Puniceicoccus vermicola: one gene and its partner. Each later gene encodes a partner of the first gene's protein in a complex. Links are inferred from orthologs where the notes say so. Each region holds a gene or a part of one and is shown on either strand. Other genes may lie near its edges.

Region 1 (8,196 bases):
AATTGTTACAGGGGTCGTGGTTGTCTTCAGCGCTTTGGGACCCTATGCCTTTGGACTTTCCTACGAAATCACAGGTTCCTATCAGTCTACGGTCTTCGGATGTCTTTGTTTGACCCCGTTGCTTGCACTGCTTGGACTATTGGCACGAAATCCGCGTCGACTCTCACCCATCAATCATTCCTGAAACTCGCACTCACTCATGGAAAACAAGCCTACCGAAAACAAAACTCTCACGACGAACCGCAAAGCTCTGACCGTCAATCTGGACAATTCCCTCTACGGGACCTTTGCCGAGATCGGTGCCGGGCAGGAAGTTTCCCGTCATTTCTTTGTCGCAGGCGGAGCCGCCGGGACGATCGCCAAGAGCATGTCGGCCTACGACATGAAGTTCAGTGACGAGATTTACGGGAAGGCCACGCGCTACGTTTCCCGTGATCGCCTGATCCAGATGATGGATCATGAGTATCGGCTTCTCGACGAGCGGCTCAAGGAAGACCGGGGCTCGGAGACGCGCTTCTTTGTTTTCGCCAACACCGTTTCGGCCCGCAACTTCCGCGGAACGAATGAGTGTCACGGCTGGATGGGGCTGCGGGTGCAGATGGCGCCCGGCGAAAAGCCGAACGACATCATCCTCCACGTGCGGATGCTCGACGATTCCAACATTCTCCAGCAGGACGCGCTCGGGGTGTTTGGGGTGAACATGATCTACGGCGGTCTCTTCCTCCACGAAGAGCCGGACGATTTCATTGAATCGCTGCGGGATAATCTCGAGGGCAACCGGATCGAAGTCGACATGATCGAGTTCAACGGCGACTCCTTCACCCATCACGACAATCGGATTCTCAGTTTGAAGCTTGTCGAAGCGGGCCTGACCAACGCGGTGATGTTTGCCTCGGGCAATGCCATTCTCCAGCCCTCGGAAATTCTTCACAAGAAGGCGCTCCTCGTCGAGCGCGGGAGCTTCCGCCCGGTGACGAAGGTGAACATCGACATGCTCGAAAGCGCCGGGGCGCAGTTTCTGCAGCAGCCGAAGGTGCAGGATGCGAAGGTCGAGGTCGCGATGGAGATCACAATGAAGACCCTGACCGAAGAGGGGAACATCGATTACGACGATTTCCTCCACCGCACGGATATTATCAACAGTCTCGGGTGCTCGGTCATCGTCTCCAATTATTTTGAGTTCTTCCGGCTCGCGGCCTACTTCCGGCGCTACACGCCGATGCCGATCGGGATTGTTCTCGGGATCAATACGCTGACCCAGATCCTCGACGAGAAGTATTACGAAAACCTCGATGGAGGGATTCTCGAGGCCTTCGGGCGACTCTTCAAGGAAGACGTGAAGCTCTACATCTATCCAATGAATGCGTCGGGGTATAAGGCTTACAAAAACAAGGTGGATTCGGCGACCTTCTTCTCGCAGACGGCGGCATCGGAGATCGGGAAGGATGTACTGATCACCGCCGAGAATCTGCGCGTGGCCGACAACATCAAGGGCCTGTACAGCTACCTCCTTGAGAACGGATTCATCGAGCCGATCCGGAGTCATTCGGTCGACAACATGAACATTCTCTCCCGTTTCGTGATCGAGAAGATTGAGAAGGGTGATCCCTCTTGGCGTGAGCTTGTTCCCGAGCCGGTCGCCGCCTACATCACTGAACACAACCTGTGGGACGTGAATGACGCCGAAGAGAAGGCGAAATCATGAGCGCGGAGAAGATCCTTGAATCCGGTGAGTTCTCTCTGCCTCCGGCGCCGAATCCGGTGGGTTCCTACGTGCCCTTTGTCCGGACCGGAAATCTCATCTTTGTCTCGGGGGCCTTGCCGCTGAATGAAGACGGCCTGACCCATAAAGGCAAAGTGGGCCGGGACTATTCGGTGGAGGAAGCCGCGGTCGCGGCTAAGCAATGCGCCTTGAATCTCGTGGCCGTGTTGCGGAGTGCCGTGGGCAATCTCGACCGGATTGGCCGGGTCGTTTCGCTGACGGGCTACATCAATTCAGTCGAAGATTTCGAAGAGGCCGCGGCGGTGATGAACGGAGCCTCCGATACGATCGTAAAGATTTTCGGGGACACGGGCCGTCATTCGCGGGCCGCAGTTTCCGTGAATGGACTGCCGAAAGGGGCGGCCGTCGAAGTCGCCGGCGTCTTTGAACTCGGTTGATTGCGAAGGGCAGTTGCGAATCGCGGATCGAAATTGAGATGTAAACTGCGGTGGAGCTTCGGAGTTCGAAGCTGAAATCGAATTTGGGATTCGTAGTGTGGCGGCTTGCGGCGACCAGTAGCGAGTCGGGGGATTTGACTTGCGGTTGAGGTGTATTTTCGGAGCGTGGTGGCATGTCTCTGGAAGTAAAAGGACTCGGCAAGCGATACGGAAGGCAATGGGTTCTTCGCGATATCGACTGGTGCCCTGAACCCGGAACGATCTCGGCACTCATTGGAATGAATGGGGCAGGGAAAACCACGCTGTTAAATCTATTGGCTGGTTTGTACGTGGGCAGTTGTGGGGAAGTTCGTCTCGCCGGTTTCCCTTTGCGTCGTCATCAGGTAGCCCTGAGGCGGAAGCTGTTTTTTATTCCCGATATCCGGTAGTGTCTCCAATGTGGACCCTCTATCGGCACATTGCGGCTCTCACGGTGATGTTCGAGCGCGATGCGGATCCGATTCGGCGGGAGTTTGAGAGTTTGGTGGACGAAATGGATCTGAGGGAAGTGGTTCGCAAGCCCTTTGTTCAGATGAGTCGAGGGCAACTTTACAAGTCTGCCCTGATCTCGATGAAGCTGATGGATTGCCCTATTTGGTTGTTGGACGAGCCTTTTGCTTCGGGAATGGATTCCCATGGAACGCGGGTGATGAAGCAGTGGTTTCGCGCTGCAGCCGAAAGCGGGAAGACGATTATTTTCACGACACAACTCCCCGAGATCGCAGTTTTCGCTGATCGCGTGGTTCTCTTGCAGCGGCAGAAGGCTCAGTTTTTCAGGACGAGCGGGAGGGACGTTTTGGATGGTGATGGCCGATGCTTTGACCTCGAAGAGATGATGGAGGAATCCCGGTGTGGAAACTGATTCAATCGTTGTTCGGGGAATATAGGCTCGCTCTCTCGCTGGGGGTTCGGGTGGGGTGCCTCTCTTCGATCATTCGGAAGTCGTTGAGTCGGGGAGTCGCGATCTTCTTCTATTTGGGTATTTTTTTTCTTATGGTGCGGACGTGCCTCGATATGATGGTATCGGGCCGAGAGGGGCCCGCCGACCTCGTTGCGGGGATGACCCATGTTTCGATCGTTCTCTTCCTCATTCAGCTGATCGCGGCAGGGACGCGAAGAGAATCGGGACATCCCAAGAATTTGATCGTGGCGTTTTACGGTGGGAATTCCCGCCATGCCGCGAATCACATGGTCGCTACTATTCTCGGAACGGCCTTGGCGCTTTCTCTGGAGATTGGCTTACTTCTCAGCTTGGGAATGGAGTGGGCTTTGCCTGCGAATGTGAGTCCGCTGAAATGGATACTGGCTATGCTGTTGGTGGTAGGAGTCAATTGTGTTGGAGTCATGGCTTTGTCCAGTCTCGTTTCGGTGCGGATTGTTTGGTGGATTTTGATGGGCTACCTTTTCTGCGGGTTGATTGGATTTTTTGGAGAGAGGCAGGGGGTTCTTCAGGGGGATCTGTTGTTCCAGTCGGGTAAGTGGTTGGCGGAAATTTTGCCGCAGTCCCGTCTAGAACAGAGCCTTTGGACCGAGATGCTCGGTGGATCGTCTTCCTGGATGAATTGGATTCCGGCGATAGCCGTGAGCTTGACTCTTCCGTTTTGGATTCGTCGTCAACTTAGGCAGTACGATCTCTATGAAGACGAGTGGGATTCGGCGGATCTGGATTTCGAAGATGATCAATATTTAGAGGAGGCGGAATCTTCCAGCGACGACCTCGGTTTGTTGAATCAGATCGGAACCGAAAGTGATCCGGGGATCCCTCCCTCTGCGCGGATTCGGGATCCGCAGATATTTCTCCAATGGTTTGATCGGAGAGAGAGGGTTCTGCAGCAGTATCTGGAGGGGCCCTGTTTTGCTTTCCTGCGAGGCATCTATTGGTCTCCGTTGATCCTAATCATTCTCTGTATCTACCGGATTGCATTGGACACGGGGTGGCTACCATTTTGGGAGCTAGCTGTGATCGGGCTACCCGTTCTCGCCATTATTCCTTTCCTGTCGCTCGCCATCAGCGGTGTCACCCACATAAATACGATGGCGGGTCGGGCTGTCCCTCTTGAGGACCTTTTTCCTCTCGGCTTCGGGGAAAGAGTCTTCACCCGTTTGAAGGTGGGGATCATCCAGATGTCTCTTGGGCTTCCGGTTCTTGCCTGTGCGCTGGCATTGGCACCCTTGCAGGAATTAGGGGTGGATGGAATTTACCTGCGGTGCTTCGGAGCCTATCTTTCCTGGATGGGGCTTCTGCCCGTAGGCGCGGTGATCGCCAAACAATCGGGCTATCGGCTGACTGGACGTCGATGGGGTTTTGTTCTCGGGATAGGAAATTGTGGCTTCGTCTTTTCCCTGATCGTCATCTTCTTGGGGACTCTGATCAGCGCTTTTTTCGAGCCTTGGCTGCTTGTGGTTTTCTTACCTCTATCTTGGGGGATCGCCGGGCTGTGTTGGCTTCTGTTCAAAAAAGCCGTGGATTTCGGATTCTATGAAATGAGGTTGAGGCCAAACCGGGCCTAGCGCGGACAGAGTCCGCGTTGCCCATGGTCCCAATCCCCTGTTGAAGAGCAGATCCCTTACTCCGGCATCATATGAGGGTCGCCGCCGGGGGTGACTTGACCGCTGGCGAAGGGTTCGATGAGGAGGTCGTAGGCTTCCTCAACGTCATCGATGATTTGGAAGAGGCGTACGTCCTCGGGAGAGATGGTTCCCCACTCGACCAGGTTTGAGAAATTGATGGTGTTCTCCCAGAATTCTCTGCCCATCAAGAGGATGCGGATGTGTTTCTTCGTTTTCTGCGTCTGAATCAGAGTGAGCATCTCAAAGAGCTCGTCAAAGGTGCCGAAACCACCCGGAAAGACGACGAGGGCCTTGGCGTGGAAGAGGAACCAGTATTTTCGGAGGAAGAAATAGTGAAAATCGAAGCTGAGCTCCGGATCGCAGTAAGCATTGATGCCTTGCTCGAAGGGGAGGCTGATCCCGAGGCCGATCGATTTGCCGCCCGCTTCCTTGGCGCCGCGGTTGGCGGCTTCCATGATTCCCGGTCCACCGCCGGAGCAGATGTAGAACTGCTTGTCGGCATCCTCCTGTTGGAGGGACCACTCCGTGAGCTTGCGCGAGAGATCGAGGGCGATGCGGTAGTATTTCGCCGCTCGCTGGATCTGGCGTCGCCGGGCTTCGACCTGTTGCTGGGCCTCTTCGGAGAGGGCAGGTCCTGAGTCGCGGGACTGCGTTTCCTCGAGGAGCTTCTCCGCTTGTTCCGGGGCCGGATTGCGCGCTGATCCGAAAAACACGATCGTATTGCGAACATCCGCAGCGTCGAGGCGCATTCCTGGTTCAGCCAGTTCGCAGAGAACGCGGATCGGCCGGGCCGCCGGGCTGTTGAGAAAAGACAGGTTTTTGTAAGCCTTTTCCGGCTTGGTACTTGGAGTTTTGGGATTTGGGAATTCTTCTTCCTTGTTCATTTCGAAATTTCCTGTACTAATTCATTGTTTTGGGCAACCAGTGGTAAACGAGAGCGCAGCGAGTCGACCCTCGGAATGGGAAGGCGCGGCCGTCGAAAGGCGGTTTGACCCGGTGACCCCCGTGGCGATGCTAATATTAGCATTGGCGGGTGTGTGTTTCATCCGGTCTGCCCAAGCGTATACGGGTGGCGGGCTTTGGAAGATGCAGATCATCTGGGTTGTCTTAGGGATTGGAGTGTATGCTTTCGTTTCGCTGATCAATTACAAGATCCTTCTCGAAAAGGCCCACTGGTTTTACGCGGGGAGTGTTTTCCTTCTCGTCTTGGTGGAAACGCCGCTCGGGGTGGAGATTTACGGTTCGCGGCGATGGATCGACCTGGGGTTTTTCAATCTCCAGCCCTCGGAGCTCGCCAAGATCTCGGTACTGATCATGATTGCGAGCGTGCTGGCCCGTTCGCGTATCGGTAGTTTTCGGAATTCCCTGCAGACGCTTTTCAAGGTTGCTGGAATCGCGGTCTTGCCCATGGGGCTGATCTTTCTCCAGCCGGACCTTGGGTCGACGCTGGTCTTTCCCCCGCTTGTGTTTGGGCTCCTCTACGTGTCGAAGCTCTCGGATCGATTTTTTTACGTCTCCTTTGCCATCTTTGCGCTGCTCCTTTCGGTGGTGGCCTTCGATTGCTATCAGTATTACCAGTATTCTTATGCGGCGGAGCCTGAGCTTCTCGCCGATGAGAGCCGTCCGGATTACGACGAGCTCTCCATCCTGCCGATGCACGATTATCAGCGGGATCGCATTCTCTCTTTTGTGGTTCCTGAACTCGTCGACCCCCGTGGGATCGGCGATAGTTGGAACGTGAATCAATCCCTGATCTCGATCGGATCAGGTGGACTTTTTGGGAAGGGCTGGGGCCTCGGCACCCAGGCACTTCTCGGCTACCTGCCACCAGCGGTAGCTCATAATGATTTCATCTTCGCGGTTCTCGCGGAGGAGAAAGGTTTTGTCGGAAGTACGTTAGCTTTAGTGCTCTATGCGGTGATCATTCTGAACGGATTTCGTGTTGCGGGGTTATCCCGGGACCGGTTCGGGATGTTGCTCGCCGTGGGGGTCAGTGTTCTTTTGTTGGTCCATGTTTTTATTAATGTGGGAATGACGATGGGTCTGACGCCGGTCACTGGGCTGCCGCTTCCGTTTATGACTTACGGAGGCTCTTTTCTTTTGAGCTGTTGCGTTCTCCAAGGTCTCGTCCAGTCCGTTTACCGATTTCGAAAGGATTTTTCGTGAAGGTCTGGCATAGAAGATTTCCCGGGACACGGGAACGCACAGAGGGAAGGGAGTCCTCCATGACAATACACCCGAATATAGGAAAAACTCATGGACTCATCACAAGAATCCCCCACTTCCAAAGCGAATGAACCCGAAGAAGAAGTAGACATCCATCGCGAAGAGCTGGAAAAGCCACCGGTTGAGAAGCCGGTTGAAACGATCCCTGAAGATCAGCTGAAGGAGGACGCTGCCAAGCGTTCGAAAAAGCAACCCATGGTCACCCGCATCGTTCGGGCCCTGCGTAAGGAAAAGAAGGACTTCGCCGAACTCGTCATCAACTCCGAGCCACTCGAAACCCGTGTCGCACTCCTGCGCAACGGCGTTCTCGAAAAGTTCGAAGTCGAGCGCCAGGGCGACGACCGGATGGTCGGTACGATCTACAAGGGCAAGATCCAGAATCTGGAGCCAGGTCTGAAAGCGGCCTTCGTCGACATCGGCGAACCCAAGAACGCTTTCTTGCACTACTGGGACATTCTCCCGGCTGCCAACGACAACACGATCGAGATTGTTCGCGACAACAAGAACAAGGAAAAGGACGGTAAGGGAGGCGAGAAGCAGCCGGAAAAGATCACCGTTAAGGACATCCCGAAAAAGTATCCGGTTGGATCCGAGATCGTGGTCCAGGTGACCAAGGCCACCATCGGAAGCAAGGGCCCCCGGACGACCACGAATATCGCTTTGCCCGGGCGCTTTATCGTCCTCATGCCGTTCTCGGGACAGTGCGGGATTTCCCGTAAGATCGCTGACAAGGGCGAACGCGGGCGTTTGAAGAAGATCCTCCGCGATCTCACGATTCCGGAAGGGATGGGCGTGATCATGCGGACGGCCGGCGAAGGCAAGAAGGCCCGCTATTTTGTGCGCGACTTGCATCTCCTCCTCCGCAAGTGGGAAGAGATCCAGGAAAAGATCGCCTCCTCGAAAAAGCCGGTTTGCCTCTACCGCGAGCCGGATCTCGTCGAGCGGACGGTGCGCGACTTCCTCACCGAGGACATCGACCGAGTCATTATCGACGATCCTGAGGATCACCAGCGGATGCTCGGATTGGTCGGTCAGATCTCCAGCCGCTCCAAGGCGAAGATTGCCATCTTCAAGGAGAACATTCCGATCTTCGAGCGCTTCAACGTGGAACGCCAGATCGAGCAGACCTTCATGCGCAAGGTCCCTCTGCCCAGCGGCGGGGAAATCGTCATTGAGGAAACGGAAGCCCTCGTCTCTGTC
Region 2 (2,932 bases), on another replicon or contig:
GAGCTGAACTCGTCGATTTCTCCTCTGGGAATCTATCTAACCATTGGCGGCATCCTCGTGGTCTATCCCGCCTTCAGTCTTTCTCCGGTTGCGGGGATGCCCGTTGTCTTAATCACCGGGTTTATGTGGGGTGCGACCCTTCCTCTCCCACTGGGAGTTCTCCCTTTCGCTCTGGGAGTCATCTACGCCGGGCTCTTTCGAATGCGTAACCGATTTCGCAGCCGGCGCACATTCCACCTCGCCACGGTGGCGACAGGGTCCAACCTCCTTCTCCTCATTTTCCTCGGAATCTGGTTTTTCCCCTCCTCGGGATGGAGCCCCTACCTCATCCGCTTCCTCCTGGAAACTCTATTGTCGGAAGCCGCCGTTTTCCTTCTCTCTTTCTGGATATTTGACCTTCAGGAACGTTGTGTTGACCTTCTGGGAGCTCAACCTACTCCCGATGAGATGACCTAAATCATGGCGACCCACAAAAAAGGTAACGAAACGGCACCGCCCCCAGGCAAGCCGCAGCCATTTGATTTTCAAACCCGTCGCAACCGTCGACTGATCCCCTTTGTTGTCATCACTCTCGTCGGCTTCTCGATCCTCATCAGCCAGCTGTTCATGGAACAACTGGTGAATCGAGAGGAACACCTGGAAAGGGAGAAGCAACAAACCATGCGGCGCATCCTGCTCCCGGGTCCCCGTGGCAATATTCTCGACCGCAATGGCGATCTCCTCGTCGGCAACCGGGCCCGATTCTCCGCGGCCGTCTTTCTGAATTCCCTCCGCAAGGAGTTTCGCACCGAGTATCTTTCGCGCGCCGGGGCCATCAAGCGGCAGGAAGCGGAAACCGGCGAAGAGGTCGACATCTCCAACAATGACTTGATCTGGAACTCCCGGATGGCGGTCATCCAGTATCACCTCGACGAGATTAGCCGGATCCTCGGGCGCCCGGTCTCGATTACCCGCCGCGAACTGGAAAGCCATTTCAACAACCGCATTCTCCTTCCGCTAAAGCTGGTTTCCGACCTCAGCGAGGAAGAATACGCACGCCTTGTCGACCAGCTCCCGCCCAACTCCCCCGTCCACGTTTGGACCGAGAGTGCCCGCTACTATCCCTACGGCAATCTCGCGGCGCATACCCTCGGCTATGTCGTCAGCCGGGAGGTGAACCTCCCCGAAGACGAAGAGGATAATAGCGAGCTCATGACCTTCAGCTACTACGGCAAGGTCGGGAAAGCTGGAGTGGAACGCTCTTTCGAGGAACTCCTCGACGGGAAAAGCGGTCAGGAGGTCTGGCGGGTCGATCCCCAGGGCTTTCAGTACGAGCGCCTATCCCTCATTCGGCCGGAACAGGGAGAGGATCTGAATCTGAGCATCGATGTTGCCATCCAACAAGCGGCGCAGCGCGGGCTTGAGGGGAAAGTCGGTGCCGCGGTCGCCATGAATCCGAAAACCGGTGAGGTTCTTGCCTTGGCGAGCAGCCCGACCTACGACCTCAACGACCTCACTCCCTACATCCCCAGCGACGTATACCGCGAGATCGATCAAGCGGGGGGATGGCTCAACCGCGCGATTCAGGGACTCTACCCTCCCGGCTCCACCTTCAAACCCGTCACCGCCATCGCCGCCTTTCGCAAAGGGGTACTTGAGCCGTACGAGATCCTCTTCTGTGGCTCCAGCTACCGGGTGGGCAATCGCAACTTCCCCGAACACTCCAATCCCGGATTCGGCGAGATCGCCCTCCCCCGCGCTCTTGCCGTGAGCTCCAACGTCTTTTTCTACCAAATCGGCCTTCGGGCCGGCATCGACTGGATCGCCGATACGGCCCGCCTCTTCGGGATGGACAAGCCGACGGGCATCGAGCTTCCCTTCGAAACCTCCCGCGAGATCGTTCCCGACCGGCAGTGGAAGAAAGAGACACAAGGCACTTCCTGGTTCCCCGGCGACACAGCGAATACGTCCATCGGGCAAGGTTTTCTCCGGGTGACCCCACTGAATATGGCCGTCGTCGCCGCTGGTCTGGCTTCCGGAAAAACCGGGATCCGCCCCACCCTCGTCCGCCGCGATGATGGATGGACCCCCGACTACGAACTGAAGCCCCTCCCCCTAACCCAGGAAGAATACGGCAGCATCGTCGAGGGGATGATCCGAGCGGTTGAAGAAGGAACGGCCCGCAGAACCCGATTTACCGATCTCACCGTGGCGGGAAAAACCGGAACCGCTCAAGTCTACCCGGACGGGAAAGCTCTGACCCTGGCTTGGTTCATCGGCTTCGCCCCGGTCGAAGACCCCGAAATCGCCGTTGCCGTAGTCGTCGAAGGAGTCTCCGCCGATGACCAATATCACGGAGGAACCACTGCCGCCCCCGTCGCTCGAGAGATTTTTCAAGCCTGGCAGACGACACGCCCCATCCGCTGATAGCCCGATCTGGGCCTGAAGAAGGCTCCCCTCGGATCCGGTTGAGCTCGCTCTAGACGCGAACGGCCGTCAAGGCCCCGTGCACTCCCAACATGTCCTTGAAGTAGCTTCCCGCCTCATGCGGCCAGGGCAGTTCCACGGATTTCCAAGCGGGATGAGCCTCCAAACTCTCACGGCTCCATTCAAAGAAAGGCGCATCATCGGTCCGAAAATAAAACTCGCAACCCGGAGAAGCCGCAGCTGCCATCCGATCCAGAAAGGCAGGTCCTGTCATGCGATTCTTGGCGTGCCGCTTCTTCGGCCAAGGATCGGGGTGCAGGAGAAAAATCCGCTTCAGGGCGACTGTTTCAGGCCAGGCTTCGAGGGTTTCTGTGGCCTCCGCCTTGAGAAACAGCGTGTTCGTCAGATCCCTCTTCGCGACCTTTGCTTCGGCCAGGCGGATCCTGCGGGAAATGAGGTCGACGCCGATCAAGCGCTCCTCGGGTGAATTTTCCGCCAAGGAAGTCAGCCAGTGGCCGTGGCCACA

The links. The genes of interacting proteins can lie anywhere in the genome.
Region 2: the proteins of H5P30_RS01120 (region 1) and mrdA are in contact, whole or in part, in a crystal structure (PDB 6PL5), measured with the Thermus thermophilus proteins. The link is inferred for Puniceicoccus vermicola from one-to-one orthologs. Residues at the interface, in WP_223903423.1 of Thermus thermophilus: Phe161, Val165, Phe168, Val169, Leu172, Pro198, Tyr199, Glu202, Tyr211, Arg212, Asp213, Gln220, Val221, Gln223, Ser224, Ile226, Ala227, Ile228, Gly229, Ser230, Gly266, Phe267, Val270, Leu274, Tyr277, Gly278, Leu281, Phe285, Leu289, Arg297; in WP_223903432.1 of Thermus thermophilus: Arg4, Ile5, His6, Leu8, Ala9, Phe12, Ala15, Leu16, Leu19, Gly20, Arg22, Ala23, Trp24, Leu26, Gln27, Val28, Tyr31, Tyr34, Leu36, Leu43, Thr45, Asp47, Lys156, Gln157, Gly158, Ser160, Val184, Leu201, Glu202.

Annotation. Positions count from the first base shown.
Region 1 is NZ_JACHVA010000016.1:31,452-39,647, reverse strand. What follows is about bases 4,995-7,858. They hold H5P30_RS01120 (FtsW/RodA/SpoVE family cell cycle protein), read left to right. Parts: upstream 4,995-5,781; coding sequence 5,782-6,936; downstream 6,937-7,858. Other genes in these bases: H5P30_RS01115 (Rne/Rng family ribonuclease), read left to right, coding at 7,027-7,858; H5P30_RS01125 (LOG family protein), read right to left, coding at 4,995-5,654. Outside these bases: H5P30_RS01155 (MFS transporter), read left to right, coding at 1-184; H5P30_RS01150 (nucleotidyl transferase family protein), read left to right, coding at 200-1,705; H5P30_RS01145 (RidA family protein), read left to right, coding at 1,702-2,160; H5P30_RS01140 (ATP-binding cassette domain-containing protein), read left to right, coding at 2,334-2,588; H5P30_RS01135 (ATP-binding cassette domain-containing protein), read left to right, coding at 2,597-3,061; H5P30_RS01130 (hypothetical protein), read left to right, coding at 3,049-4,710; more of H5P30_RS01125, read right to left, coding at 4,767-4,994; more of H5P30_RS01115, read left to right, coding at 7,859-8,196. UniProt on the Escherichia coli protein: Peptidoglycan polymerase that is essential for cell wall elongation. Also required for the maintenance of the rod cell shape. Functions probably in conjunction with the penicillin-binding protein 2 (mrdA).
Region 2 is NZ_JACHVA010000053.1:111,249-114,180, reverse strand. It holds mrdA (penicillin-binding protein 2), read left to right. Parts: upstream 1-459; coding sequence 460-2,406; downstream 2,407-2,932. Other genes in the region: trmB (tRNA (guanosine(46)-N7)-methyltransferase TrmB), read right to left, coding at 2,459-2,932; H5P30_RS06575 (hypothetical protein), read left to right, coding at 1-456. UniProt on the Escherichia coli protein: Catalyzes cross-linking of the peptidoglycan cell wall. Responsible for the determination of the rod shape of the cell. Is probably required for lateral peptidoglycan synthesis and maintenance of the correct diameter during lateral and centripetal growth.